Regions from separate parts of the Dethiobacter alkaliphilus AHT 1 genome, predicted to be linked through region 2. Evidence: a T-box and tRNA genes for the amino acid it is inferred to sense, from the RefSeq annotation. Region 2 holds a T-box; the other holds one or more tRNA genes.
The links. A T-box is a leader RNA that pairs with one kind of tRNA and senses whether it is charged. The one in region 2 lies ahead of serS (serine--tRNA ligase), so its partner is inferred to be a tRNA-Ser.

Region 1 (17,702 bases), on a different contig from region 2:
TGGTGATTGCCGATTTATATCCCCAGCAGTATGTGCTTTTCTTTATCCTCAAACAGCTGCTTAAGGCGGTTTCATTTGCCTGTTTGCTGCGTTTTGGCGTTAGTTTGCTCCCCGTTCCCGATAAATACAGAAAGCCTGTCAAATTGATTCCTATGGTTGTTTTTATCTTCTGGTTGACTTTCTTCATGCTGCTCATGCTGCGCCATGGCTGGGATTACCATCTAATAGATCCCCGTTATAATATAGTTTGGCTTCGCTACTTCATGGGTTTTCCGGGAGGGTTGGTTTCAGGTATAGCTCTGTACCTTAATGCCGGGTGGATGGAAGAGCGCAAGCTGGGCCACATTGCAAAAAAATACAAAAGTCTTGCCTATATCTTTTTTGTATACAGTGTTCTTGACGGCGCCATCGTAAGGGAGATGGCTTTTTTTCCCGCCAGTATCATTAACGATACTTTGTTTTTAAGCATCTTCGGCTTTCCTATTCAGATTGCCAAAGCTGCTGTTGGCATAGGTATCAATATATTGCTGATCCGTTTGGTGCAAACCTTTGGCTGGGAACAAAAAGAAAAGCTGCATCAGCTGCAGAAAAAAAAGATTGCTTATGAAGAGCGAAGGAAGCTGGGGATGGAAATACATGATGGTATTATCCAGGGTTTGTATGCTGCCGGGCTAAAAGCAGAGTATCTAAACCGCAACAAGCCTGAGGGTAAGCAGGGTGAAATATTACAAGATATTAAGCGGGACTTAAACAACACCATTGATAAAACCCGGGAGTTTTTGGCTGCCTCGTCTCTGGAAGTTATTGAAGTGGAAGATTTAATAGATAGCCTGCAGCAGTTGGCGGACCGCTTCAAGATGTCCAGCAGCCTGAATATAGACCTGCAATGCAGGGTTCCCCTCCTTACCCTGGGACAACTGTCTCCGGAAAAAACCACTCAAATCTACTATATTGTCCAGGAAGCGCTCAGCAATGTAATAAAACATGCCCAAGCAACCAGTGCCGAAGTGGTGCTGGAGGCCAAATATGACTATTTGCTGGTTCAGGTTGTGGATGATGGCATCGGCATTGAAAATGACAAGGGAAATGATGCCGGGCATATGGGTCTGGAAGCAATGGAGCATAGGGCAAAAAAAGCAGAGGGAACGCTAAAGGTTGAGAATACAAAAAAGGGGACTATGATGGAGCTGCAAGTTCCCTGGGAGGTATCCGCAGATGAAAAAGAACATTAAAGTAATGTTGGTGGATGATCACAGTGTGGTACGGCAGGGTCTCAGGCTTTTGTTGGAGCTTGATGACACCATGGAAGTGTGTGGAGAAGCGGAAACGTTAACCGGTGCGGTTGCTGTATGTGCAGAAGTAGCTCCCGATGTAATTCTCTTAGACTTTAAATTGCCGGACGGAGACGGTATTATTGGTTGTGGAAACCTTAAAAGACAGTTCCCGCAGGTAAAAATTATTATCTTAACGGCTTATGCAGACGACCATCTGGTAACGGAAACCATTAAAGCCGGTGCGGATGGTTATTTGTTAAAAAATGTGGAAAGTGAAGAATTAATTAACACAATTCAAGCTGTGCATAAGGGGCAATCTGTGCTGGATCCCAGTGTCACAGAGATTCTTTTCGATAATATAAAGAGTCAACAGCCAAAAAAGGAGCACAATTTAACGCCCAAAGAAGTGCAAATCCTGGACATGATCAGTGTGGGCAAAGCCAACAAAGAAATTGCCGAGATTATGAAGATTTCCGACAAGACTGTTCGGAACTATGTCAGTAATATTTTACAAAAGCTTAATGTATCTAACAGGACTGAGGCCGCCAGTTATTGGATGAGAAATTCAGATCTGGAGTAGGGACATATGACCCGGGCAGTAGGACATATGTCAGAATACTAATCCGCCGTACCCCGTGCTATGCTAAATTTGTCACAAAAAGACTGAATTCTGCAATTTCATGTTTCCCGATAGAGAATTATGCGGAATTCAGGAAACTATTAAGGGGGTACAGCAATGAGATTCAAAAAGTTTTGGCTGCTGGCATTGGTATTTTTGCTGGCAGGGTCTCTCCTTCTTGCTGGTTGCGGTGAACCCGCAAACAACAATGACAACAACAATGAGGTCAACGGAGAAGAGCCCGGTGATGATGTAGTACTTAACCGCTACAGAGGAATTTTTGAAGACGGTGGCGTTCAGCAGGTAGCTGTCCAGTTCCACCTGGATGAAGACGGCACTATTTATGACATGAGTTTCCGTCACCTGGAGTATGGTGGTACGGACTATCGTGAACTGGAAGAGGATCATGCTTTGTATGCAGTGGTTCAACAGCACGAGCAAATCATCGAGTACTTAGAAGGAAAGAATATCGATGAGATTGATGCTCTGCACAATCCGGGAGATTTTGTGGAAGATGTGGACGGCATGAGTGGCGCCACAGTGCGTGCCAACAAAGTATACTCTGCCATGAGAGATGCACTGAACAGAGGTATTTACAGCCCCGGCAACGGCGTTGCCGACCTGGAAGGCGACTTTGAAGACGGCCGCTACAGAGGCGTGTTTGGTGACCGTGGCGACCAGCAAATCGCAGTTCAGTTCCACCTGAACGGCAACATTATTGAAGATATGAGCTTCCGTCATCTTTATCATGGTGGAAACGACTACCGTGAAATGGAAGAGGGAGATGCACTGTATCCAATCGTGGAGCAGCATGAGCAGATCATCGAATATCTGGAGGGCCAGGATATCCGCACAGTCCTTGCAGACCTGCACAATCCCGGCGACTTCATCGAAGATGTTGATGGTTTCAGCGGAGCTACCGTAAGAGCCAATAAAGTATACTCCGCCATGATGGACGGGCTGGCCAGAGGCCTGTATGCACCTGGTAACGGAGTTGCCGATGTGGAAGGCGACTTTGAAGACGGCCGCTACAGAGGCACATTTGGTGACCGCGGCGACATTCAGGTTGGGGTTCAGTTCCATCTCAATGACAACGTAATTGAAGATATGAGCTTCCGTTATTTATACTACGGTGGCACTGACTTCAGAGAACTGGAAGAAGATCACGCTTTTTATGGTGTGGCAGAGCAGCATGAGCAGATCATCGAGTATCTGGAAGGCCAGGATATCCGGACTGCATTGGCAGATCTGCACTATCCCGGTGACTTCATTGAGGATGTGGATAACTGGAGCGGCGCTTCAGTTAGAGCAAATAAGGTTTACTCTGCTATGAGAAGTGCGCTGGCCAGAGGGGTATACCAGTACCGCTAACAGCTAACAGTAAAAGGGCCTCCTTCAGACGAAGGGGCCCTTTTATAATGAACCAAATGGCAGCGCAGATTGCCCCACAATCTGTTTTATGGTATGGTAAACAAAAGTGGAACTTGTGGAGGTGATTAATTGAGCTGGGTCAAATTAAAGAGCTCTTTTGCCACTGAGGAGAAGGCGCAAAAAGCTGCAGGAATTGTGGTGACCACCGAAGGGCGCCTGGCCAGTGAACCTGGCGGCCCGCAGTATGATGTGGAAACCCGCATCGAGCAGGGTGAAGACGGTTGGCATGTGTACTGGCGCAAAGTGTTTACAGGTTATGATTCCGGCTGCGGAGGTGGTGGCTGCGGCTCCTGTGGGGACAGCGAGGCAGAGCCCCAGCAAAAGGCCAAAATAATTCCGTTTCCGGTAAAACACAATAATGAAAATTAAGAAGCCGGCCGGGACAGCCGGCTTCCATGCATTAGGACGCATACCATGCTGAGTTAATGGGACTGGAGGAGAACAACTTAGCCGGGAGGTTTTTATGTTGGGTAGTAGCAGTAACCGTTTATATCTATTAGTAAGCTTAGTTGTGCTTTTGATGGTGTTTTTTATAGCCGGTTGTGTCCCGGATTCGGCGCAGGAAGCTAAGGAAAGCATAACTTTTGCAGAAGGAGACTGGGACAGTATCCGGGTGCATAATGCCATTGCGCGCATGATACTGGAAGAGGGATACGGGTATCAGACTGATGCCAGGTCGAACTCGGAGCAGTTGTCTTTGCTTGGGTTGTCAAATGGTGATGTGGATGTATACATGGAAATATGGACAGGCAATGTTTTTGACGAATATAATCAGCTGGTGGCTGATGGCGATATAGTACAGGTTTCTGTAAACTATGATGACAACAGGCAGGGCTTGTATGTGCCCACTTTTGTAATTGAAGGTGATGAAGAAAGAGGAATTGAGCCATTGGCTCCTAACCTACGCTCTATTCATGATTTGCCTGATTACTGGGCTCTGTTTGCCGACCCTGATGATCCGGCTAAAGGAAGAATCTACGGTTCTGTTCCCGGCTGGTTTGCCGAGGATGTAATGCAAACAAAAATGGAGAGCTACGGGTTGTCGGATACGTACAACTATTTCCAGCCCAGCTCCGGAACTGCACTGGCCACTGCCCTTATTTCCGCCATTGAGCGGGGGGAGCCCTGGGTCGGCTACTACTGGGAACCCACCTGGGTTGCCGGTAAGTATGACCTTACTCTTTTGGAGGACAAGCCTTACAATGAGCAAGCCTGGAGTGATGGGTTCCGGACAGAGTTTCCATCGCAGCGTATAACCATTGCTGTGCAGAAAGATTTGCCGCAAGAAGCGCCGGATGCTGTGGAGTTTTTTAGTCACTACTCCACCAGTAGTGAACTAACCAGTGAAGCTCTGGCCTACATGGAGGAAAATGATGCGACAGAAAAGGAAGCAGCCATCTGGTTTTTAAATGAGTTTGAAGAAATATGGACCGGCTGGGTGCCGGCAGAGGTTGCAGACTCAGTTAAAGATGCAATTAATTAGAAACTGGTAGCAGAGTTTGTAAAATGGCAAAAAAGGGTTATAATTAAGGGTAAAGGTTACAGGGAGGGATAAATATGGCAAAAGACGAGTCTTTTGATGTTGTGTCCAAGGTTAGTTTGCAGGAAGTGGATAATGCTATCAACCAGGCAAATAAAGAGATTCAGCAGCGCTATGATTTCCGGGGAAGTAATGCGGAAATAAGCCTGGAGGACGGTAATCTGAAAGTGGTGGCCGAAGATGATTTTCGCCTGAAAAGTGTGGTTGATATTCTGCAGTCCAAGCTGATTCGGCGTAAAGTGCCCATCAAAAACCTGGATTACGGTAAGGTGGAAGAGGCCAGCGGCGGTACAGTCCGCCAGATAATCGGACTGAAGCAGGGCATTGAAACTGATACGGCCAAGAAGATTGTCAAAGATATTAAGGGTTTAAAAATGAAGGTGCAGGCGCAGATTATGGATGACCAGGTCCGCGTTTCCGGTAAAAGCAGAAACGACCTGCAGGCCGTAATTGCTTTTCTCAAAGACCAGGACTACGGCCTGGAACTGCAGTTTGCCAACTACCGCTAAAATGGGACAAGGGGACAGGTCAACTGTCCCACTTTGCTGCAACAAATAGTTGAGAGTCAGGTGCTTCAGTGTCTTAATTTAGCTAACACAACTGAGAAAGTGGCGATGAAATGGAAAACAAACAGCGTAGCAAGATTCAGCCCGGTGCCGCTGTGGAGGTGGTGCAAAAGCAGCATCAGGCAACGGGTACGTTAACCAAAGGTACAGTTAAAGATATTCTGACAAAATCACAAACCCATCCTCACGGCATCAAAGTCCGCCTGACCAGCGGCGTGGTGGGGCGGGTTAAAAATATTCTCGCAGAAGATGAAGCCTAAATGCAATTTTTGCTTAAGGAGATTTAACCCGGCTCGGGCTATACTTAAGTAAAGAAAAGCTAGGAGTGATAAGAATGTTGGAATTTTATTGTTTCCCGGCCTGAAGGACCTGCCAAAAAGCGAAAGCGTGGCTTTCGGAAAAAGATGTGGAATTTACGTACCGCAATATCCTGAAAGAACCTCCTACTGCCCAAGAGTTGGAGGAGTTGGCTAAGCGTGCCGGGTTACAGGTAAATGAATTAATTAACCCTAAAAGCAAAGCTTTTAAGGATGTGGGCAAGGATGCAGAAGCCGTATCTCCACAAGAGGCAAAAGAGCTGATTTCGGCCAATCCCAGGATAATGTACCGGCCGTTACTAACCGATGGTAAACGCCTGACCATGGGCTTTAAGCCTGAGGAGATGGAAGCGCTTCTGTAGCAGGTATGCAATATTTTGCACAGGAATGCAAAAAAAGGTCCGTCCCTTTTTTGTGAGACTTTTGGGAACTGTTCCCAAAAGTCTCATTTTTTTGTTGCAAAATATTGTTGCAGAGCATAAAATTTACGTAGGTAAAATAATCTTAACGGGAGGTGTTTGACTTTGATTCTTTTAAATCCCAAACAACACAACAGGGAATATGCCGATGAACGTTCACGCCAGATTATGCTGAAGACCATTGAATTTTTTGAGAATAAGGGAAAGCGTCAGTTAAAAAAGGATGACCGGGAGCGGGTGTGGTATGAAGATTTGCTGGAATTTATCAAGGAAAATGAGATTTTTGCCACGCTTTTGACACCGCCTGCCTATGGCGGGGAAGACTGCCGCTGGGATACCTGGCGCAATTGTGAGTTTAATGAGATTCTGGCCTTTTACGGGTTACATTACTGGTATACCTGGCAGGTGTCTATTCTGGGATTGGGACCCATTTGGATGAGTGACAATGAGCAGGCAAAGGCCAGAGCAGGAGAGCTTTTGAAAAAGGGTGAAGTGTTTGCTTTTGGTCTGTCTGAGCGGGACCATGGTGCGGATATTTATTCCACGGAAATGTCTCTCACTCCGCAAGACGACGGGACGTATCTGGCCAACGGGGAGAAATATTATATCGGTAACGGCAATGTGGCGGAAATGGTGTCTACTTTCGGCAAAATGAGTGATACCGGCGATTATGTGTTTTTTGTGGCCAATTATAAGAATAAAAACTATGAACTGGTTAAGAACGTGGTCAATGCCCAGTCGTATGTGGCAGATTTTAAGCTGAACGATTATGTGGTAAGAGAGGAAGATATTTTATCCCGGGGCCAGGATGCCTGGGATGACGCACTGAACACGGTTAATGTGGGAAAGTATAATTTAGGATGGGCCTCGGTGGGCATTTGTACCCATGCTTTCTATGAAGCATTGAATCATGCGGCAAACCGCCGGCTGTACGGGATGTATGTCACCGATTTTCCCCACGTAAAGCAGATGTTTGTGGATGCCTATACCCGCCTGGTGGCCATGAAGCTGTTTGCTTTGCGCACCGCCGACTATATGCGGGCCGCCTCACCGCAGGACAGGCGCTACCTGCTTTATAACCCAACGGTGAAGATGAAGGTAACCACCCAGGGCGAAGAGGTCATAAATCTGTTATGGGATGTGATTGCCGCCAAGGGGTTTGAGCGGGATACATATTTTGAGATGGCCGCCAGAGACATTCGCGCCATGCCCAAACTTGAAGGAACGGTTCATGTCAATATCGCCCTGATTGTCAAGTTTATGCGCAATTACTTCTTTAACCCACAGGAATATCCGGATCTTGCCCGGCAGGATCAGCCTAAGCACGATGAATTTTTGTTTAATCAGGGCCCGGCCAGCGGCTTGAGTAAGATCCGGTTCCATGATTACAAAGCGGCTTATGAGAGCCGTGATGTGGCAAATGTGCGTCTTTTCAGAGAACAGATTGCTATATTTAAAGAGATGCTGATGGCCGCCACCCCCGATGATAAACAAAGCCGCGATACAGATTTTCTTCTGGCGCTGGGTGAGATCTTTACTCTGGTGGTTTACGGCCAGCTCATTTTGGAAAATGCCAACATCTATGAGCTGCAAGATGAGCTGGTGGATCAGATTTTTGATTTCATGGTGCGGGATTTTGCTAAATTTGCGCTGCAGCTTTACGGCAAGCCGGCAACCAACCAGAAGCAGATGGATTATTTGCTGCAGATGATCCACAAACCCAAAACAGATGAGAGCAGATATCATCAGGTCTGGCAAAACCATGTTTATGCTCTAAAAGATGTCTATGAAATGAATCCATAACAAAAAAAATCCTGACCCGTGTGGGCCAGGATATTTTTTGTTTTACATTTCTTCGCCAGTCAGTCTGTAGTAAGAGTTTTCGATCAAAGACTTGGCGTAGGCCGGGTTGTGAATACCCATGCTGCCTTCATAGTTGATTTCATACCAGGTGTAGGCTGCTACGAAAGCTGCCAGGTCAACGTCTTCAACACCCAGGGGCTCACCGTCGGTTTCAAAGACCAGCTGGCCTCTGGCGGAGGACAGGCCTGTAGCACCTGTTGCTTCAAAGATTGCTTCTTGCAGGGTATCCATCATGCCCTGAATCTCATCAAGATAGCCGTTGTAGTTGTAATCTTCCAGGCCGCTGTGGCAGCTGCCGCAGGTCTGGTCGATGTATGCTAGATCCATGGTGAAGTTATGTGCTTTGTAGCCGTCAGCTGTTTCGGGCATATGACAGGCCACGCAGCTGTCGGCCAGGTTGGCGTGTGCGCCGGTGGAGGCATAATCCATGTCGGGATATTCCATGCCGCCCATGCCGGTAAATACTGCGGCGGGGCCGTAGTGCGGATAGGTAAAGCCTGTTGCTTCACCTGCTTCGTATTCGGCAAAAGCTGCCGGAGTGTCTCTTCTGCCGCTGTGGCAGAACATGCAGGCCGCGCCTGTGCCGGCGTTGTCAACGGTGCCGTAGGGCAGCTCTACTGTGCCGCTTTCCATGTAATCCAGGCCTGCGCCGGCATGGCAAGCTTCACAGGTAAGGCCGGTGATATGTTCGGGGAACATGTCCATATCTTCATCGGCTCCGCCCGGGTTCCACTGGTCAGCGAAGTTGATTCCGTTTTTGTTGGCAAAGCCAAAGCCGTCATGACAGGATGCGCAGACAGCGCCGGGCCTGTCGGCAACTCCGGCCATGGCAAACTGCTTACCCGATTCTCTCCACTCTGCGGTGATGGCGTTGGTTGCTTCCAGCAATCCTTCCACTGCAGCGCCGTTGCCATTGCCGTTTACGTCACCATTGTTGTTGTCGTTGTTATTGCCGTTTTCGCCACAGCCTATAACGGCTACTGACAGGGCAAAGGCCAGAATGACTACCAATAACCAATGCTTTTTCATTTTTTGTCTTACCCCCTAATTCATAGAAGTTACTAATACCAGCCACAATTTACTTATCGGACAAACCTCCCTTGCTGCAATGTTCATATGTCCTGGCTGTCGGGGTACATATGTCATTAGATGCGAATTTCGACACATATTTGTAAAACCCCTTCTTGATTTCGACAAAAACTTGCTACATTGTTTAAAAATAAATCGTTAGTCCTATTATAAAAATCGGAAAATTCCTGACTTTTTCGTAAAAATGGAGTTCCTTACAGGGTGAAGGTATGTTAAAATATCTTTGTTGGTCTACAGTTACATACACTTAACTTTCTTCCAAAACTATTAAGGAAGTTTTTTGTTGTTAGAGGGGGATTAAACAAAATGAAAGCAAATGCGCAGGTGGATGGAGATAATAATCTCATCGAGCCGAAACGGGCGCAGAGAAATCTGTCGGTAATGCAGTTGGTGGATGCGGCACTGGCCGGCGAAGAAGGTGTTCTTACATCAACGGGGGCGCTAAGAGCCCTGACCGGAGAGTACACAGGACGTTCACCCAAGGATAAATTCATTGTGGATGAACCGTCCATCCGTTCTCAAATCGACTGGAATAATAATAAAAAGCTGGCTCCCGAATATTTTCAGCGCATCTATGCCATGGTGATGGATTATGTGCGTGAGCATGACATGTACGTATTTGACGGCTTTGCCGGCGCCGATGATAAATACCGCGTTCCCATTCGGGTAATTAACCAGTATGCCTGGCATAATCTTTTTGCGCAGCAGCTGTTTATCTGCCCTACCAATGAAGAGTTGGCAAAACATTGCCCTCAGTTTACCGTGATTGATATCCCGGAGTTAAAAGCCGATCCGGAAGTACACGGCACCAACTCAGAAGCATTTATTATCATCTCGTTTGAAAAGCGGGTGGTGCTCATTGGCGGGACCGAATATGCCGGTGAGATGAAGAAATCGGTATTTTCTGTGCTGAACTGCCTTTTGCCCAGCCAGGGAGTTTTACCCATGCATTGTTCGGCAAATGTGGGTAAAGACGAAGATGTGGCTCTCTTTTTTGGCCTCTCCGGTACAGGCAAGACCACACTGTCGGCGGATCCGGAGCGTTTTCTGGTGGGTGACGACGAGCACGGCTGGTCCGATCGCGGGATTTTTAATTTTGAAGGCGGTTGTTATGCCAAGTGCATTGATTTAAAGGAAGAAAAGGAGCCGCAGATTTGGGGAGCCATTAAGTTTGGTTCTGTACTGGAGAATGTGGCGCTGCATCCGGAAACCAGAGTGGCGGACTACGCCGATTCCAGTATTACGGAAAACACCCGGGCCGCTTACCCCATAGAGCATATTCCCGGGGCGGTGGTTCCCGGTATTGCAGGGCACCCCAATGTAATTGTTTTTCTTACCGCCGATGCTTTCGGTGTGCTGCCTCCGGTGGCCAGGCTGACCAAGGAGCAGGCCATGTACCATTTTCTGTCCGGCTATACTTCAAAACTGGCCGGTACAGAGCGAGGCGTAACCGAACCGGAAGCCACATTTTCCGCCTGTTTCGGCGCACCGTTTTTGCCGCTGTCCCCCGGTGTGTATGCTGAAATGCTGGGTGAAAAGGTGGAGTCCCACAATGCCAGAGTATATCTGGTTAACACCGGCTGGTGCGGCGGGCCGTACGGAGTGGGCAGAAGGATTGATTTGGATTACACACGGGCCATTATTACAGCCATCTTAAACGGCAGTATTGAAGAAAGCGGGTTTACTGCCGATGAAGTATTCAATATTTTGGTGCCGGAAACTGTGGAGGGCGTTCCTGACCGCTTGCTGCAGCCACGGGAAGCATGGGAAAATAAGGAAGAATATGATGCCAGGGCCGCTGATTTGGCCGCCCGCTTTGCTGACAATTTTACCAAGTTTACAGATGTGTCCAAAGAGGTGCGAAGCGCCGGGCCCAAAACAAAATAGCAGCTGAAAATGCCGGCCATCGCCGGCATTTTTCTTCTTATTAACAATCTGTAAATTTCTTTTTTTCCTTTGTGGGGTATGCTAAACATATCTTTTAAAAGGAAGGTGTTTTACATGAGCGGTAAGTGTAATGCAGGCCGGTTGCCGTTGGACGCCGATGTTCCCGGTGCACTGGAAACTGCTACATTTGCGTTGGGATGATTCTGGGGCCCTGATGCCCGGTTCGGGCTCTTAACAGGTGTCTTCCGGACATGTGTGGGGTACGCAGGAGGCAGCAAGAAAAACCCCAGCTATCATAATCTTGGTGACCATACCGAAACCATTCAATTGGAATATGATCCTCGACAGATTACCTATGCCCAGCTCCTTGATATATTTTGGGAAAGCCATAATCCGGCCTTAGCCCGACCCGTTCAGTATACTTCAATTGTTTTTTTTCATAATGAAGAGCAGGCAGCGCTGGCCCGGAAAACTCTGACTGCCAGGGAAGCAAAAAACGGTAAGCTTTATACCACGGTTGTGGCGGCAAGAGAGTTTTATGCTGCAGAAGATTACCATCAAAAGTATTATCTGCAACAATTTGCGCAATTGACAAACGAGCTGCGGGCATGTTACAAAGACTTTGAAATGTTTGTGCGCTCCTCGGTGGCTGCCAGAATCAATGGCTATGTGGCGGGATACGGGACAATGGAGATGCTTGAGGCCGAAATAGACAGATTTGGCCTGACAGATGAGGGCCGGCAAGCCTTGCTGAAGCATGTGGCAAAGCTGGGTTGAATGGTTTGCGCAAAATTGGCAACAATAAGCACTTGAAAAAAGATTCAAAGAGTAGTAGAATATATTATTGTCGAGACAATGTTCCCGACCAATTAAATACGTTATTATGTTTGTACGGAGAGATGGCTGAGTTGGTCGAAGGCGCTCGCCTGGAAAGCGGGTAGACGTTCACGCGTCTCGAGGGTTCGAATCCCTCTCTCTCCGCCATTTTTATTATAAAAAAGTTTGGCCGTGCTAGACGGGGAGGTAGCGGTGCCCTGTACCTGCAACCCGCTATAGCAGGGTTGAATTCCTGCCCCCGGCTCTGGATCTTGGGGTCTGACCCAGGTAAGTGGTGTCGACGACCGGGTCCTGTGCGGCGTAAGCTTGTGAACCCCGTCAGGTCCGGAAGGAAGCAGCGGTAAGCAAGTCCTTGCGGGTGCCACGGGATAGCCTGGTCTGAGCTAACTGCCGGGGTAACGCCTGGGAGAAAGAGTCAAAGGCAGGTGCGCGGCCAGAATTTTGGATTAAAAATCCCACTCACACGAGTGGGATTTTTTGTGTGGACAGAGGGACCCTCTGCGAGGACAGGCAGGTTTATCTGTCCACATTTACTACAACAGGTAATAAATTGGCTTGGGGTGTTTTTGTCCATCTATTGTTGTTATTCGTAGGATTTGGGGATGATATATGCATAACGGCCATGGTAGCCGGGTGTGCACTATGAAGATTGCAGTAGCGAGTATAACCCCATTTGCTTCAGCTCTGTGGAAATGATACAATAAATGGCAGAGAAAAAATCAGGGCTGGAAGAAAGCTTAAAGCTTTTGGGGAAATACTCCAAAATTTTTAAGCGTTTTTTTTGCCCATACCCAGAGGAGGGAACCATGAGAAATTATAAAGAGGTACCTTTATTTAAGGATGTAACTGAAGAACAGTGGCGGGATTGGCGGTGGCAACTAAAAAACAGGCTAACCACCGTTGAAGAACTGCGCCAGGTGGTAGCTCTGACCGAGGCTGAAGAAAGAGGGGTGGCCAGTTGCCTGGATACATTGCGGATGGCTATTACGCCCTACTACGCCATGTTGATGAATCCGGAAGATTCCAACTGTCCTATACGCCTGCAGGCTATTCCCACCGCCACCGAACTGGAAAGTGGTGAGTGTGAGGCGGAGGATCCCTTGTTTGAGGATGTGGATTCACCGGCTCCGGGCCTGACCCACCGGTATCCTGACCGGGTGCTGCTTTTAATAACCGACCAGTGCTCCATGTACTGCCGCCACTGCACGCGACGGCGCATGGCCGGCACAAATGATCAGGCCCTGCCCCGCAGCGACGTGGACAAGGCGCTGGATTATATCCGCAATACCCCGGGAATCCGGGATGTGCTGATTTCCGGCGGCGATGCCCTGTTGATTTCTGATGATTATCTGGATGATATTTTAGGGAAACTGCGGGCCATTGAGCATGTGGAGATTATCCGCATCGGGACCAGAACGCCGGTGGTGCTGCCGCAGCGGGTGACCCCCGAGCTTTGTAATGTCCTGAAAAAACACCATCCATTGTTTATTAATACCCATTTCAATCATCCCACAGAATTAACAGATGAGGCCAAGAAAGCGGTGTCCATGCTGGCCGATGCCGGTATACCGCTGGGGAACCAGTCGGTACTGCTGCGGGGTATTAATGACTGTCCTTACCTTTATAAAGTGTTGGCCCAGCGGCTTTTGATGAACCGGATTCGTCCCTATTATCTGTATCAGTGCGATTTGTCCCCCGGTTTGGAGCACTTTAGAACATCGGTGGCCAAAGGTATTGAGATTATTGAACACCTGCGGGGCCATACTTCCGGCTTGGCTGTGCCCACCTTTGTGGTGGATGCGCCCGGTGGCGGCGGTAAAATTCCTGTCAGTCCGCAGTATATGATTTCCATGTCCGATGAAAAAGTTATTTTGCGCAATTATGAAGGTGTAATTGCTGCTTATACCGAGCCTAAGGAGAAAAGCAGCCCCTGCATGCATTGTGAGAACTGCAGCCGCCTGCTGCCCGGTGCAGACAAGGTGGGTCTGGCCAAGCTGTTTGCCGAGCGGAAAGTGAGTTTGGTTCCCAGGGGTAATATCAGAGAAAAAAGGAGAAACGGTGATGCTAAAAAATCATGATCAACGGCGGAGTCCTTATACCATCCGGCGGGACGGTGAAGGGTACCGCAGCGTACTTCTTGCCGATCCATACAATAGCAGAATGAAGTTAATGTCACACGACGGAAGCACCCGGCTGTCCGCAGAAGCTTTGCTAAAAGGTGCCAAGTCTTTAGGTTACGGCAAGGCCATAGCTTATATTCGTAATGAGGAGCGGCCTGCGTTTAAGGATGCCTTTGTGGAAGAAGGGAAAATTCCCGGCTTCTTTAATGGAGTGGATGCGTACTGTATGTCCGCATATCTTGATTCTACACGAAAAAAGCCCCGCGACAGCGAGAAAGCCGATAAAATTATAAGTATGGCGCTGGCCAAAGAGAAGGCCGGCGGCAAAATAAATCCAAAGTTTTCTTTTCGCCGGGCAACGGCGGCAGACAGTATGTCGCTGGCCAGGCTGTATTACTCGGTTTTTGGGGACTCATATCCCACACCGTTGTCGGATCCGGGCTTTGTCCAGGATGCCATGCAGTCAGGGACGGTATTCTGGCTGGCCACAGACGGCGACACTTTATGCGGTGCCGCATCCCTGGATACAGACCGTGAAATGCGCAATGCGGAGGTCACCGATTGTGCGGTGGATCCGGCCTATCGCGGCCAGGGCCTTTTGGCAGACCTGGTGGTGCAGCTGGAAGATGTGGGAAAAGAGTTGGGTCTTTCCTGCCTCTACAGCTTGTCCCGGGCGCTTCTGCCCGGCATAAATATTGTTCTCTCCGCCGCCGGGTATGAGTACTACGGACGGCTGGTTAATAATTGCCGTATTTGCGGCGGCTACGAGGATATGAATATTTGGCAAAAATTCATTTCAGGCTAAAGGATTTTATGCGCCGACGCTGAATTAGGGAAATAGATAAAAAAGGATACGGGTGGTTAAAATGTATCAGGCGCTATACCGACAGTGGCGGCCGCAGTTTTTTGCCGATATGGTGGGGCAGCAGCATGTGGCCAGAACACTGCAAAATGCTTTGGAGCAGGATAGGCTGGCACATGCGTACCTCTTCTGCGGCCCCCGTGGAACAGGGAAAACCAGTGCGGCTAAAATCCTAGCCAAAGCCATAAACTGTGAAAAAGGTCCGTCCCGTGAACCGTGTAATGAATGTGCGGCCTGCCGGGGCATTCAGGCCGGGCGGGTGATGGACGTGCAGGAAATTGATGCCGCTTCCAACCGCGGCATCGATGAGATACGGGAGCTGCGGGAAAAGGCTCGTTATTCACCGGTGGAAGTCCGCCATAAGGTGTATATTGTTGACGAAGTGCATATGCTGACTCAGGAAGCATTTAATGCGCTTTTGAAGACTTTGGAAGAACCGCCGGGACGGGTTCTGTTTGTGCTGGCTACCACTGAACCTCATAAGTTGCCGGCCACCATCATTTCCCGTTGCCAGCGGCTGGATTTTCACTTAATCGGCATGACCGATATTGCCGAAAGGCTGCGTAGTGTGGTTGACGACAGTGGACGTTCAATCCAGGATGATGCACTTTATCTCATAGCGGAAGAGGCGGCGGGCGGACTTCGGGATGCTTTGTCCCTCTTGGAACAAATTATGGCTTATAGCGAAGGTAATATTAGCGATGAAGATGTCTTGGCTGTCCTGGGTGCCGTGGGCCGAGATGTGTATTACCGGTTTACAGATTCTCTGCTGCGCCGTGATTTGGCGGCGGCGCTGCTTCTTTTGCAGGAAGTGGCCGCCGGCGGTAAGGATTTACACCATTTTACCCGGCAGGCCATCAGTTACTATCGGGATCTGATGGTGGCTCTGACCTGTGGTGATGATGCGGTGGCTCTGGGTATTGCGCCGGACTGGGCGGGCCGGTTACATAAACAGGCCCGGCAGTTGGGTATGGGCACCATCGGCCATATCCTTTCCGAATTACACGGGCTGTTAAACGAGGTGCGCTGGGCTTCGCGCCCCCGCCTGCTGTGGGAGTTGGCCATCTTTCGTATTATGGCGCCGCAGGCAGAAGACCGGCAGCAGGAGCTTCCTGTATCCAAGCCGGCAGATGTTAAGCCGGATAATACCCCTGTGGTTAAAGAAACCCCAGCCCAGAATTCTTTTCCGGAGCAAAAACGGGCGGCAGAGCCCGCAGGGGAAACGGCATCCATTGAGAACCTTCCCAGGTTGTGGCCCCGGGTTTTGGAGCTGGTGCGCAAGGAAAGCGTGAAAACACATGCGCTATTATTGTCGGGAGAGGTGTCTTCCTGCGATGAAAAAGTGCTGGAGCTGCAGTTTTCCGGACCGTTTCATTGTGAAATGATGGAGAGTGCGGAGAACCGCCGGTCTTTGCAAAAGGTACTGAAAAAAGTTTTTGCTGTGGAGCCGGCCATCCGTTGTGTGGTGGGAAAAAACGGCTCACTGCAGCAGCAGCAACCTGAGGAAAAAGACCCTGCCGAACTGATAAGTTCAGCGGTGGAAATTTTTGGCGGACGGGTCATTGATGAGTCCGGCACATAAGGAGGCAAAAAGCAATGTATGGTGGTAACATGGGCAATATGATGAAACAGGTTCAGAAGATGCAAAAGCAAATGGCCAAGATGCAGGAAGAGATTCAGGAAAAGGTGGTTGAAGCCACCAGTGGCGGCGGCATGGTTCGTGTGGAGGTAAATGGCAAAAAAGAAATGGTTAGTCTGACCATTGACCCGGAAGCCGTTGATCCTGAAGATGTGGAGATGCTGCAGGACATGATTTTGGCTGCGGTAAACGAGGGCCTGCGTAAAATGGATGAGTTGAGCGCATCGGAAATGAAGAAGCTAACCGGTGGCATGAATTTGCCCCCAGGGTTATTTTAAAGTGCAGGCGAGGGAACGTTTGTGATTTACCCTGAGCCGATTTCCCGGCTAATAGAGTCCTTGCAGAAACTACCTGGAGTGGGGCCCAAAACGGCCCAGCGGTTTGCCTTATTCCTCCTTTCCCTGCCCAGGGACCAGGTGGTGGCCATTGCCCGTTCTATGGTGGATGCCCGGGACAAGACGCGGTACTGTCGGATTTGCGGAAATTTCAGTGATGATGAAACCTGTACTGTTTGTCGGGATAAGCGGCGTGACAACACGGTTATTTGCGTTGTTCAGGATTCCCGTGACGTGCTGGCCATGGAACGAACCCGGGAGTATAAAGGGCTGTACCATGTACTGGGAGGAGCCATTTCTCCCATGGACGGCATCGGCCCGGAGCAGCTGCGCATGCGTGAGTTGTTGGAGCGCATCAAAAAAGGCCGGGCACGTGAGGTTATTTTGGCCACAAACCCCAATGTGGAGGGAGAGGCCACTGCCTTGTATGTGGCCAGAGTTCTAAAACCGCTGGGGCTGAAGGTGACCCGGATAGCTCATGGCCTGCCGGTGGGTGGAGATTTGGAATACGCAGATGAAGTCACATTGTCCCGTGCTCTGGAAGGGCGCCGGGATGTATAGTTAACAATAAAGAAAAAAGACGGCACAGCCGTCTTTTTTTTGTGCGCCGGCAGAAGGTCCCTCCGGCAAGATCAGAATCGGCAAGAATCTTCCTTCTCAAACAAATGGGACATGCACTCTGCGCCGTCGCTGCTTTTTGCCCAGTCGGCCCTCTCCAGTGTGCATTTACCCTCCTTTTGAAACTTGCAGTCACTATTGCATGTCAGGTCGGGCATTATTTACACACCTCCTATAAATAGTTTCCCAAAAAATGCGCATACTGATGCCGGAAAATGATGTGAATATCAAAAAGCATGAATAGGCATAGGAAAGATATGGTTATCATATAGTTTATTAATACGAA
Region 2 (5,085 bases):
GCTGGCCAAAGAATTAAGAAATGCACCGCCCAAAATTGCCGCGGAATTGGCGGAAAAACTGCCGGCAAGTGAGTTGTTTGACCGGGTGGAAGCACGCGGCCCTTATATTAATTTTTTCTGTGACCGAAAAATGCTGGCCCAGCTTACCCTGGATGAAGTGCAGACAGAGAGGGAAAAATTCGGCCAACGCAAGTCCGGCAGCGGCCAGACCGTAGTCATTGACTTTTCCGCACCTAATATTGCCAAACCCTTTGGAGTGGGCCATCTGCGCTCCACTGTTATTGGCAACTCTCTGTACCGCATCCATGAAGCATTGGGATATAAAAGTGTGGGAATTAACCACCTGGGTGACTGGGGCACGCAGTTTGGAAAGCTGATTGTGGCCTATCTTAAATGGGGTGACGATACCCGCCTGGAGGAGGATCCCATCACCTATCTTTATGAGCTTTATGTCCGTTTTCACCGGGAAGCGGAAGAAAAACCGGCTCTGGATGAAGAAGCCCGCGCCTGGTTTAAAAAGCTGGAAGACGGCGATGAACAGGCGCGTCAGCTATGGCAGCGGTTTCGCGACCTGAGCCTGGCGGAATTCAAGAGGATCTACAACATCCTTGGTGTTCATTTTGATTCCTATCAGGGCGAGAGTTACTATAACGAAATGCTGGATGACACGGTCCGGGAAGTGGAAACAAAAGGCCTGACGGAAGTCTCTGAAGGTGCCTTAATAGTTAACCTGGAAGACAGCAACATGCCACCCTGTCTGTTGCGCAAGCAGGATGGCGCCACCCTGTATGCCACCAGGGATTTGTGTGCCGCAATTTATCGGCACCAGATGCATGACTTCTCCAAAATGCTGTATGTGGTGGGTGCTGATCAAGCCCTGCATTTTCAGCAGGTTTTTGCCGTTTTAAAAAAGCTGGGCTATGAATGGGCCGAAAACTGTACTCATGTACCCTTTGGCCTGATTCGCTTTAAAGAAGGTAAGATGTCCACCCGTCAGGGTACACTGATCTTTTTGGAGGATGTATTAAACCGGGCCACCGAGCTGGCGCACCAGATTATTCAGGAAAAGAACCCCCAATTGGAAAACAAGTATGAAGTGGCTAAAAAGGTGGGGATAGGTGCGGTTATATTTGGCGACTTAAGTAACGACCGGGTAAAAAACATAGAGTTTGACTGGGACAAGGTGTTGGATTTTTCCGGAGAAACAGCTCCCTACATCCAATACTCCCACGCCCGCATCTGCAGTATCCTGCGCAAAGCGGCAGCGTGGCCTGCTCCTTTTGATGCCACCCTGCTGGTTTCCGACGAAGAACAGCTGGTGTTGGGGACCATCGCCCGCTTCTCCGATGCCATTGCCCGGGCTGCAGATACTTTAAAGCCATCGGTTTTGGCCCGTTATCTGCTGGATTTAGCCGCCGCCTTTAACCGTTTTTATCATCAGTGTCCTGTTCTAAATGCGGAAGATGATATCCGCAATGCCCGGCTGGCTTTAATTGATGCCGTGCGTCAGGTCCTGGTAAACGGCCTGTATCTGTTGGGGATTGAAGCACCGGAAGAAATGTAGCACATACAATTAATAAGAACTCCTGTCAAAAGAGGCAGGAGTTCTTTGTTTTAAATTTTAACGCAGTTTGCTAAGCTGCTAAGGTAGCTTCAACAAGCGTATTTTTCTTAAAATATTGCACTATACAGCATGGCGGCGCCAAAGAAGAAGAATAAAGCAGCGCTGACAATTTTTATTGTCCGGCCCGGCAGCCGGGTGAGGTAGCGGGACCCCAGATACGCCGCCGCCCCGTGGTTAACAAACTGAGCTGCCATAGCTCCCAGGAATACGGGAATGGGCGTTCCGTAAGCAGCGGTCAGAGCAATTACCGTTAATTGTGTTTTATCACCCAACTCTGCCAGAAAAATCATGGCAAATGTCTGGGTAGCCACCCCATGCCGGGGCTCCTCCACTTCTCCGTCGGGAGTTTCCTGTCTGAACACCATCCAGGTTCCCACGGCAAAAAAGAACAGGGCGCTGGCAATCAGGATGGTGGTTTCCGGCAGAAGATCAGCCATAAAATCCCCCAAAGCTGCCGCCAGGGCGGTAAGGGCCGCCAAAGCCCCCAAGGCGCCGGCTACCACCTGCCGAGGCGGGAAACGGGTGGAAAGGGTCAGTGTAACCAACTGCGATTTATCACCCAGCTCGGCCAATAATATTGCCAAAAAAGTAACAAAGAAAGCAATCATTATATTTTCACCCCGTCTAAAATGCTGGATTTTATTATAACACAAAGAATTCTTCCTAACTTGCATTTTTCCAAAAACGCGGGTATACTATTAATACATCATATGGAAATAGCCGATGAAAGGTAAAAGTAGCCTGACTGCATGTTTTCAGAGAACCGGTGGTTGGTGCAAACCGGGAACACGGCAGGTGAATTCCGACCTGGAGGTGGGCGGGGATTAACCCGTCCCGTGGTGCATGTTGCGCACATTGAGGGGGCCAATATTTTTGGTCAACCAGGGTGGTACCGCGAGAAAACTCGTCCCTGCAGGGAGGAGTTATTTTTGTGTTTGTCACGAAACATAAAGGAGGTAAAAAATGCTGGATTTAAAGTTTGTCCGGGATAATCTGGATGTGGTCCGAAAAGCCCTTGATGATAAGGGAGAGGAAGCGGCCATCGATCAATTTGCTGAAGTGGATGAAAAACGCCGCAGTCTTTTGCATGAAGTGGAGCAGTTAAAGCAGAAGCGAAATAAGGTCTCGGAGCAGGTAGCACAGATGAAGCGCTCCGGTGAAGATGCTTCCGGTGTCATTGAAGAAATGCGTGCCGTATCGCAAAAAATTAAAGAAATGGATAACGATGTGCGCAATGTGGATGATGAACTGCAGCAGATTCTGCTTACCCTGCCTAATATTCCCCACAAAGATGTGCCGGTGGGCCAGACGGAGGAGGAAAACGTGGCGGTGCGCCATTTTGGCGAACCAACCACTTTTGATTTTGAAGCAAAGCCCCACTGGGATATCGCAGCCAACCTGGATATTATAGATTTTGAACGGGCCGGTAAAGTGACCGGTACCCGCTTTGCATTCTACAAAGGCCAGGGAGCACAACTGGAGCGGGCATTAATTAACTTCATGCTTGATCTTCACATCACAGAGCATGGCTATACGGAAATCTTCCCACCGTTTATGGTGCACCGCGAGAGCATGGTGGGCACAGGCCAGCTGCCTAAATTTGAAGAAGATGCCTTCAGGGTAGCCGACACCGATTATTTTTTGATTCCCACCGCCGAAGTGCCGGTGACCAACCTGCATCGGGAAGAGATTTTTACAGAAGAAGACCTGCCCAAACACTACGTGGCCTATAGCGCGTGTTTTCGCGCAGAGGCAGGGGCCCATGGCCGCGATACCCGCGGACTGATTCGCCAGCACCAGTTCAACAAGGTGGAACTGGTTAAATTTGCCCGACCTCAAGACTCCATGCAGGAGTTGGAGACTCTCACCGCCAATGCGGAAGAAATATTAAAAAGACTGGGACTGCCCTACCAGACCATGTTAATGTGCACCGCAGATTTGGGCTTTGCGGCGGCAAAAAAATATGATCTGGAGGTTTGGCTGCCTGCCTACAACACCTACAGAGAAATCTCTTCCTGCAGTAACTTCGGCGATTTCCAGGCCCGCCGTGCCGGCATTCGTTTCCGCCCCGCCCAGGGAGGCAAAGCGGAATTTGTGCATACGTTAAACGGTTCCGGTGTTGCCGTGGGCCGCACTGTGGCCGCTATTCTGGAGAACTACCAGCAGGAAGACGGCACCGTTCTGATTCCTGAACCGCTGCGCCCGTATATGCCCGGCCTGAAAAGCGACTACATCGGCAAGTAATCTTACACAGTAACATCTATGCAGCCAGAAGATTTAAACGGGGTGTTTGCAATAGATATAACTGAAGTGTTTGAAATAGAAATAGCCGAAGTTTTTGAAACGGTGGACAGCAGCTTACTGTTAGCCATCGGCATCTTAGCCGGAGGTTTTCTTCTTGGGCTATTGATTGATACGCTGCTATTGGGAAGGATGCTGGCAAAAGCGAAGCAGGATGAAAAAGAAGGCAGGACCTCTTTGCTAAAGGCCTTGAGGGGATTCACAACGTTCTGGTTTACTGCCGCCGGGCTCTATTTTGCTTTGTTGTATGCGCCGCTCCAACAGCAGGTTTCGGAGGCGGCGTCGGGGGCGCTGCAGGTGCTGGTGGCCATTTCCATTACATTATCATTGACTCTGTTTGTCTCCAATGTGGTTACAACGGCCCTGAGTCGCTACACCAGCAGCGTGGAGGGTGTTCTGCCCTCTACCACGCTTTTGTTCAACGTAACCCGTACCGTTATTTTCGTCATTGGTGGTTTGGTGGCTCTAAATACACTGGGAATTTCGGTTGTTCCGATTCTGACCGCGCTTGGTGTGGGCGGGTTGGCTTTGGCCCTGGCCTTACAGGACACGCTCTCTAATCTGTTTGCCGGATTGCAGATTTTGGCGTCACGGCAGATACGTCTGGGAGACTATATACAACTGGAAAGCGGAGAGGAAGGGTATGTTGCCGATCTGACATGGCGCAACACCACCATCCGTGCCATGGCAAACAATATGTTGATAATTCCGAACTCAAAAGTAGCGGCAAACCGTATAACCAATTTTAATCTGCCGAGTAAAGAGATGTCGGTGCTGGTTGAAGTTGGGGTCAATTACGCCAGTGATTTGGAAAAAGTTGAAGAAGTAACTCTTGATGTGGCGCGTCAGACCATACAGGAAGTGGAAGGGGCCCAAAAGGATTTTGATCCGTTAATACTATACCGTTCTTTCGGCGAGTCAAGCATTAACTTTATAGTAATCCTACGGGCTAATGAATTTGTCAAGCAGTTTGCTTTAGTCCATGAATTTGTTAAAAGGCTGCATCAGCGCTACAATCAAGAAAAGATAAACATTCCTTTCCCGATTCGCACTGTGTACCTAAAACAACAGCAGGACAGTCAGATAACAATGAAATAAAAAACAAATAAATCAAATCCAGGGACAGGCCCTTCCATGGGAAACAATAACAAAGCAGTTAT

Region 1: it encodes a tRNA-Ser, which carries the amino acid that the T-box ahead of serS (serine--tRNA ligase) is inferred to sense. The anticodon was not compared.

The regions. Positions count from the first base shown of each region.
Region 1 covers NZ_ACJM01000015.1:3,414-21,115, forward strand. Annotated here, with positions in the region: gene DEALDRAFT_RS12465 (sensor histidine kinase) at 1-1,232, shown strand, start outside; gene DEALDRAFT_RS12470 (response regulator) at 1,216-1,854, shown strand; gene DEALDRAFT_RS12475 (FMN-binding protein) at 2,011-3,264, shown strand; gene DEALDRAFT_RS12480 (hypothetical protein) at 3,394-3,693, shown strand; gene DEALDRAFT_RS12485 (ABC transporter substrate-binding protein) at 3,788-4,807, shown strand; gene DEALDRAFT_RS12490 (YajQ family cyclic di-GMP-binding protein) at 4,882-5,373, shown strand; gene DEALDRAFT_RS12495 (YwbE family protein) at 5,484-5,690, shown strand; partial or broken gene DEALDRAFT_RS12500 (arsenate reductase family protein) at 5,810-6,109, shown strand; gene DEALDRAFT_RS12505 (acyl-CoA dehydrogenase) at 6,272-7,969, shown strand; gene DEALDRAFT_RS12510 (ammonia-forming cytochrome c nitrite reductase subunit c552) at 8,012-9,058, opposite strand; gene pckA (phosphoenolpyruvate carboxykinase (ATP)) at 9,425-11,005, shown strand; partial or broken gene DEALDRAFT_RS17580 (peptide-methionine (S)-S-oxide reductase MsrA) at 11,219-11,575, shown strand; gene DEALDRAFT_RS17585 (hypothetical protein) at 11,633-11,782, shown strand; tRNA gene DEALDRAFT_RS12525 (tRNA-Ser) at 11,899-11,989, shown strand; RNA gene ffs (signal recognition particle sRNA large type) at 12,012-12,275, shown strand; gene kamA (lysine 2,3-aminomutase) at 12,649-13,920, shown strand; gene ablB (putative beta-lysine N-acetyltransferase) at 13,904-14,767, shown strand; gene dnaX (DNA polymerase III subunit gamma/tau) at 14,829-16,406, shown strand; gene DEALDRAFT_RS12545 (YbaB/EbfC family nucleoid-associated protein) at 16,421-16,741, shown strand; gene recR (recombination mediator RecR) at 16,763-17,359, shown strand.
Region 2 covers NZ_ACJM01000022.1:157-5,241, forward strand. Annotated here, with positions in the region: gene argS (arginine--tRNA ligase) at 1-1,564, shown strand, start outside; gene DEALDRAFT_RS14320 (TMEM165/GDT1 family protein) at 1,672-2,232, opposite strand; T-box leader at 2,339-2,539, shown strand; gene serS (serine--tRNA ligase) at 2,588-3,868, shown strand; gene DEALDRAFT_RS14330 (mechanosensitive ion channel family protein) at 3,887-5,023, shown strand.